2 regions of the Thermomonas fusca genome follow, and region 1 is predicted to be linked to the other one. Evidence: riboswitches for the same ligand, from Rfam matches in the RefSeq annotation. Region 1 holds a riboswitch; the other holds the start of a gene.

Evidence for each region. Region 1 has a riboswitch for thiamine pyrophosphate ahead of E5S66_RS08325 (TonB-dependent siderophore receptor). Riboswitches for the same ligand answer to the same signal wherever they lie in the genome.
Region 2: it holds a riboswitch for thiamine pyrophosphate, as region 1 does, so the genes downstream of both, thiC (phosphomethylpyrimidine synthase ThiC) here and E5S66_RS08325 (TonB-dependent siderophore receptor) in region 1, are expected to answer to the same signal.

What each region holds. Positions count from the first base shown of each region.
Region 1 covers NZ_SROY01000003.1:95,831-99,206, forward strand. Annotated here, with positions in the region: gene lexA (transcriptional repressor LexA) at 1-484, opposite strand, end outside; gene E5S66_RS08320 (phosphotransferase enzyme family protein) at 748-1,884, shown strand; TPP riboswitch at 1,925-2,020, shown strand; gene E5S66_RS08325 (TonB-dependent siderophore receptor) at 2,078-3,376, shown strand, end outside.
Region 2 covers NZ_SROY01000001.1:440,158-443,533, forward strand. Annotated here, with positions in the region: gene E5S66_RS01965 (trimeric intracellular cation channel family protein) at 1-34, shown strand, start outside; gene rpoH (RNA polymerase sigma factor RpoH) at 106-984, opposite strand; TPP riboswitch at 1,175-1,276, shown strand; gene thiC (phosphomethylpyrimidine synthase ThiC) at 1,349-3,169, shown strand; gene E5S66_RS01980 (FAD-dependent oxidoreductase) at 3,166-3,376, shown strand, end outside.

The DNA of each region.
Region 1 (3,376 bases):
GCCGCTTGATGGTCAGCTCGCCGTCCAGCCGCGCCACCACCACCTGCCCGTCGCGGGCCTCCGGGGTGCGCTTCACCCCGACCAGGTCGCCATCGAGGATGCCGTCTTCGATCATCGAATCGCCCTGCACCCGCAGCAGGTAGTCGGGCGTAGCCGAAAACAGCCGCGCGTCCAGGGTCAGGGTGTCGGCCAGCCCGGCATCGGCACCGATCGGCGTACCGGCCGCCACCCGGCCCAGCACCGGCACCCGCAAGAGGTCGGCGCGCGCCCGCATCCCGGCCGGGCGGATGCCACGCGCCTGCCCGGCGGTGACTTCCACCAGCCCGGCCTCGGCCAGCGCCAGCACGTGCTTGCGCGCCGACGCGCGGGTCGCCAGCCCGCAGGCGGCGGCGATCTCGGCCAGGGTCGGCGGCTGGCCATAGCCGGCCACCCGGTCACGGATGAAACCGAGGATGGCGGCGCGGCGGGGAGGAAGACTGGACATAGGATACATTTGTATCCCAATTCGTTCGAACAGCCAAGTACCGGCGGACGCGCATCCAGCGCCCCGGCCGCGGCATCTGGCCGTGCTGGATAGCGACTTCCGGGAACGCCCCCCCCTGTCGCTTATGATCTGAACCCCATGACGACAGAGTCATTCGCTGGCAGAAAGCTCTGGCACCATCCGCAACGCCCAGCCTCGGACAGGTTGGGCGTTTTGTTTCGTGAGCATTGCCGGCCGCGCTCCGCGCCGGAGCGAGGACCGCCATGACCGCCAGCAACCACCCCCTGCACGGCTGGGACAGCGAGCAGATCGCCCTGCATCGGCCGCAGCTGGAGGATGCGGATGTGCATGCACTGCTGGCACGCTTTCCCGGTCTGCGCGGGCCGATGCAGATCCTCTGGCGCAGCCCGCGCCCGTTCTCGGCGGTGGCGCGGGTTGGCACGGCGGCGGGCGAAGTTTTCGTCAAGCGCCAGCACCTGCGCGTGCGCACGCCGGTCGCGCTGGGGGAGGAACACGCTCTGCTCGTCCATCTGCGCCGCCGCGACATCCCGGTTCCGCAGATACTGGCCGACGCCGACGGCATGACCGCCATCGCGATGGGCGAATGGGTGTACGAAGTCCAGGCGCCGGCCGCCGGGCTGGATCTTTATCGCGACACGCCCTCGTGGACGCCGCTGCGCCAGCTCGCGCATGCCCGCCACGCCGGCCGCATGCTGGCACGGCTGCACCGGGCCGCGGCGGACTTCGATGCCACCCAGCGCAGCGCCACCTTGCTGGTTGCCCGCGACGACGCCCTGCGCGCGCCCGAGTTGCACGCCGCCATCGAATCGCAATGGGTCTGGCGCCCAGGGCTCGCGGCCTACCTCGCCGGCCGCGGCGACTGGCGCGACGAACTCGCCCCGCTGGCGGCGCGCCACCGCGCCCTGCAGCCGCACCTCGACGCACTGCCGCGGCTGTGGACGCACGGCGACTGGCACGCCTCCAATCTCTGCTGGACCGGCGCCGGCGACAATGCCGAAGTGGCCGCCGTGCTCGACTTCGGCCTGTGTGCGCCGACCTTCGCCCTGTACGACCTGGCCACCGCCATCGAGCGCAACGCCATCGCCTGGCTGCAGCTGGAGCGCGGCATGCAGGCCATCCATCCGGACACCGCGCGGGCGCTGGTCGCCGGCTATGCGGAAGTGCTGCCGTTGGCGACCGCCGAACGCGCCCTGCTCGCCGACCTGCTGCCGCTGGTGCACATCGATTTCGCGCTGTCGGAAATCGACTATTACCAGGCCGCATTCGGCGCGCGCGCACAGGCGGACCAGGCCTGGGACGGCTTCCTGCTGGGCCATGCGGCATGGTTCCAAACCCCGCCGGGGCTGGCTTTGCTGACAGCGATCCACGAACCGGAATGAGCCGGCGCTGGCCCGCCACAGGCCGTTCATGGTTCAATTGCAACAGAAGCGGGGGTGCCCGGCGTTGCCGGGCTGAGAGAGTCCCTTGGAACCTGATCCGGTTTGCACCGGCGTAGGGAGCTTGATTGGACGGTCATGTCCCGCGCGGACGGCTGTCCGCCGTCGCTTCGCTCTCCTCCCTGAGACGACGACGATGAAATTCTCCCGCACCCCCCTGCTGCTTGCCCTGCTGCCGCTGCTGGCCACCGCTGCGCCGGCCGACGAGGCCGATGGCCAGTCGAAGATCACCCGCCTCGCGCCGGTCCGCGCCACCACCGATGCCGACGGCAAGACCCGCGATGCCGGCATCGACGGCTGGGGCAATGCCACGCCGCGCGACACCCCCGCCGCCATCCACGTGGTGGGTCGCCAGCAGCTGGACGACCGCCAGGTCCGCACCCTCAGCGAACTGGCGCGCGAGGACGCCTCGCTGGGCGACAACTACGCACCGGTGGGCTACTACCAGAGCATCGCCATCCGTGGTTTCGCACTGGACGCCGGCACCGGCTACCGCGTCAACAACCTGGCCATGACCGGCGAGCAGGCCATCGCGCTGGAGGACAAGCAGCAGGTCGAGGTGCTGAAGGGCCTGGCCGGCCTGACCGCGGGGGTGATGGAACCCGGCGGGGTGGTGAATTTCGTCAGCAAGCGCCCAGCCGAGGTGCGTGACCTGGTGCTGGGCACCGATTCGCGTGGCTCGCGCTACGTGGCCTTGGACATGGGCGGCTGGCTCAGCCCCAGCTTCGGCCTGCGCGCCAACGTGGCCTGGGAAGACATGCAGTCGCATGTGCATCACGCCGATGGGCGGCGCAATTTCTACGCGCTGGCCGCGGACTGGAAGATCGCCCCCGGCACCACGCTGGAGCTGGACAGCAACTACCAGACCAGCGCGCAGCGCTCGGTCTCCGGCTACCAGCTGCTGGGCGGCACCACGCTGCCGCAGGACCCCGATCCCGGCCTGATGCTGGGCTATCAGCCCTGGCAGCAGCCGGTGTCGATCCGCGCCAGCAACACCAGCGCGCGCCTGCGCCACGCCCTCGGCGAGGACTGGACGCTGCGCGTGGCCGCCGGCCGCAGCCGCAGCGTGATCGACGACAACGTCGCCTTCGCCTACGGCTGCTGGTACGTGGACGCCTGCTGGAACGGCAATCCGCCCTGGTACTTCGCACCGGACGGCAGCTACGACATCTACGACTACCGCAACCCGGACGACACCCGCACCGGCGACAACGCCCGCGCCAGCCTGGAAGGCCGCTTCCGGACCGGCAGCGTCGGGCACGCCTTGAGCATCGGCGCCAGCGCCTTCCACCGCAGCATCGACCGCCACCGCAACGTCAACGAATACGTGGGCAGCTGGAACATCGCCGACGGCGATCCGCCCGCCTTCGCGCCCTCGCCCGAACAGATCGGCCCCAAGGTGCGCCGCCTCGACAGCTGGCAGCGCAGCGGCTTC
Region 2 (3,376 bases), on a different contig from region 1:
CTGGCGGCTGCCGGTGGCGCGCGCGCGCGAGTAGTTGCGTCTTCTCGCCAAACAAAACGGCCCGGATCGCTCCGGGCCGTTCGTGTTTTCAACGATGCGCTTGGCTTACGCCGCGAACAGCGCCTTCATCTTCTTCAGCGCATTGGCCTCGATCTGGCGGATGCGTTCGGCGGACACGCCGTATTCGTCGGCCAGTTCCTGCAGGGTGACCTTGTTGTCGGCGTCCAGCCAGCGGCGCTTGATGATGTCGCGCGAACGGGCATCGAGGCGGGCCATGCCCTCGCGCAGCACCTCCAGCTGGTCGGCTTCGCTGTCGGCGGATTCGTAGGCGGCGGCGGGATCGGCGTCGTGGGCAACCAGGTAGTTCACCGGTGCCGGCGGGGCGTGGTCATCGTCGGCGTCGTCGGGCGCATCGAATCCGATGTCGCGGCCGGACAGGCGCGACTCCATTTCCAGCACTTCGCGCTCGGACACGTTCAGGTCCTTCGCCACCACCCGCACTTCTTCGGCGTTGAGCCAGCCCAGCCGGGTCTTGCTCTTGCGCAGGTTGAAGAACAGCTTGCGCTGCGCCTTGGTGGTGGCCACCTTGACGATGCGCCAGTTCTTGATGATGAACTCGTGCATCTCGGCGCGGATCCAGTGCACCGCGAAGCTGACCAGGCGCACACCCACGCTGGGGTCGAAGCGCTTGACCGCCTTCATCAGGCCGATGTTGCCTTCCTGGATCAGGTCGCCCAGCTGCAGGCCGTAGCCGCTGTAGCCGCGGGCCACGTGGACCACGAAGCGCAGGTGCGACAGGATCAGCTCCTGCGCGGCGGCGATGTCGTTGTCTTCGCGCAGGCGATGGGCCAGGCGCTGCTCGTCCTCCACCGACAGCACCGGGATCTGGTGCACGCCGCTGATGTAGGCCTCCAGCGAGCCCATGGCGCTGGGGATCGGCAGGTTGTTGGCGACAAGCGCGGTGGACGTCATGGTTTCCCTCATGGATTCGATTCTAGCAGTCGCCATTTGTGACTGCTGTTCACGCCGGTAGTTCACAGTCGTTTCACGGTTGGAACAATGGCAGCAGGCTTCCGTTCAGGAAATCCCGACCTATCCGGACGAACTGGGGACGGATTCGCGGCCTGCAAGCCCGACGCGCGCTTGACAGCATGCAGGCGCGCCTCGATCCTGCGCCCATTCCGAGGGGAGCCCCGTACGGGGCTGAGAAAGCGTCGAGCTGACCCTTGCACCTGATCCGGGTCATGCCGGCGTAGGAACGGAAGAAACCCTGCAGTGCCGGCCGGCACTGCCTGCCGTTGCATCGTCCAATCCCCGGATCTCCCGCCGTTTCACGAGGAGGAGATCCATGCCAGCACCCGACACTCGTCCGGGCACCGTCACCACCGGCCCGATCCGCGGCTCGCGCAAGGTCTATCTGTCGCCCCCCGGCCATCCCGGCCTGCGGGTGCCGCTGCGCGAGATCGCCCTGGACGACCCGCAGACGCCGCGGCTGTACCTGTACGACACCTCCGGCCCGTACGCCGAGGACGGCGTCGCCATCGACCTGGCCGCCGGGCTGCCTGCGCTGCGCGAAAGCTGGCTGGCGCAGCGCGGTTTCGAAGTCGTCGAAGGCCGCGCGGTGCGCCCGGAGGACAACGGTTTCGCCAGCGACGAGCGGCTGGTCGCGCCCTGCCCGGCGGCGCGCACCCTGCGCCGCGGCCACGTCGGGCAGCCGGTGACGCAGCTGGAGTTCGCCCGCGCCGGCATCGTCACCGAGGAAATGGTGTACGCCGCCCATCGCGAAAACCTCGGCCGCATCGCCGCCAGCGACGAGGAAGAGCGGCGGCTGGCCGAAGGCGAATCCTTCGGCGCCGCGCTGCCGGCGCTGGTGACGCCGGAGTTCGTGCGCGACGAGATCGCCCGCGGCCGCGCCATCCTGCCGGCCAACATCAACCATCCCGAACTCGAACCGATGGTGATCGGGCGCAACTTCCTGGTGAAGGTGAACGCCAACATCGGCAACTCGGCGCTGTCCTCCGGCGTGGCCGAGGAAGTGGAGAAGCTGGTGTGGTCGATCCGCTGGGGCGCGGACACGGTGATGGACCTGTCCACCGGCCGCAACATCCACAACCTGCGCAGCTGGATCCTGCGCAACGCGCCGGTGCCGATCGGCACGGTGCCGCTGTACCAGGCGCTGGAGAAAGTCGGCGGCGACCCCGCGCGGCTGGACTGGGAGGTGTTCAAGGACACCCTGATCGAACAGGCCGAGCAGGGCGTGGACTATTTCACCATCCACGCCGGCGTGCGGCTGGCGCACGTGCCGCTGACCTCGAAGCGGGTGACGGGCATTGTTTCCCGCGGTGGCTCGATCATGGCGCGCTGGTGCCTGACCTACCACCGCGAGAACTTCCTGTACGAACGCTTCGACGAGATCTGCGAGATCCTGCGCCGCTATGACGTGGCGTTCTCGCTGGGCGACGGCCTGCGTCCCGGCAGCATCGCCGACGCCAACGACGCCGCCCAGTTCGCCGAGCTCGACACCCTTGGCGAACTGACGAAAGTGGCCTGGGACAAGGGCTGCCAGGTGATGGTGGAAGGCCCCGGCCACGTGCCGATGCACAGGATCCGCGACAACATGACGCGCCAGCTGGAGGTCTGCAGCGACGCGCCGTTCTACACGCTCGGCCCGCTGACCACCGACGCCGCGCCCGGCCACGACCATCTGACTTCCGCGATCGGCGCGGCGATGATCGGCTGGTTCGGCACCGCCATGCTCTGCTACGTGACGCCGAAGGAACACCTCGGTCTGCCCGACCGCGACGACGTCAAGACCGGCGTGATCAGCTACAAGATCGCCGCCCACGCCGCCGACCTGGCCAAGGGCCACCCGGCCGCGCAGGCGCACGACGACGCGCTGTCGCGGGCGCGCTTCGCGTTCCGCTGGGAGGACCAGTTCAACCTCTCGCTGGATCCCGACACCGCGCGCGCCTACCACGACGCCACCCTGCCCAAGGACGCGCACAAGAGCGCGCACTTCTGCTCGATGTGCGGGCCGAAGTTCTGCTCGATGAAACTCAGCCACGAGCTGCGCGGCGATGCCGAAGCGGGGATGCAGGCGAAGGCGGAGGAGTTCGTCGCCGGCGGCGGTGCGTTGTACGTGGATGCGCCGGCGGACCTGCCGGCATGAGCGCGCGCATCCGCGTGCTCGGCGCAGGCGTGGCCGGGCTGGCGGCGGCGCTGGAACTGGCGCAGGCCGGTGCCGAGGTGGAGGTGCTGGAAATCGGCGCGCAGCCCGGCGGCGACGGCGCCAGCCCCTTTGCCGGCGGCATGCTGGCGCCGTGGTGCGAATGCGTCAGCGCCGAGCCCCTCGTCGCAGAACTCGGCCGGCAGGCGC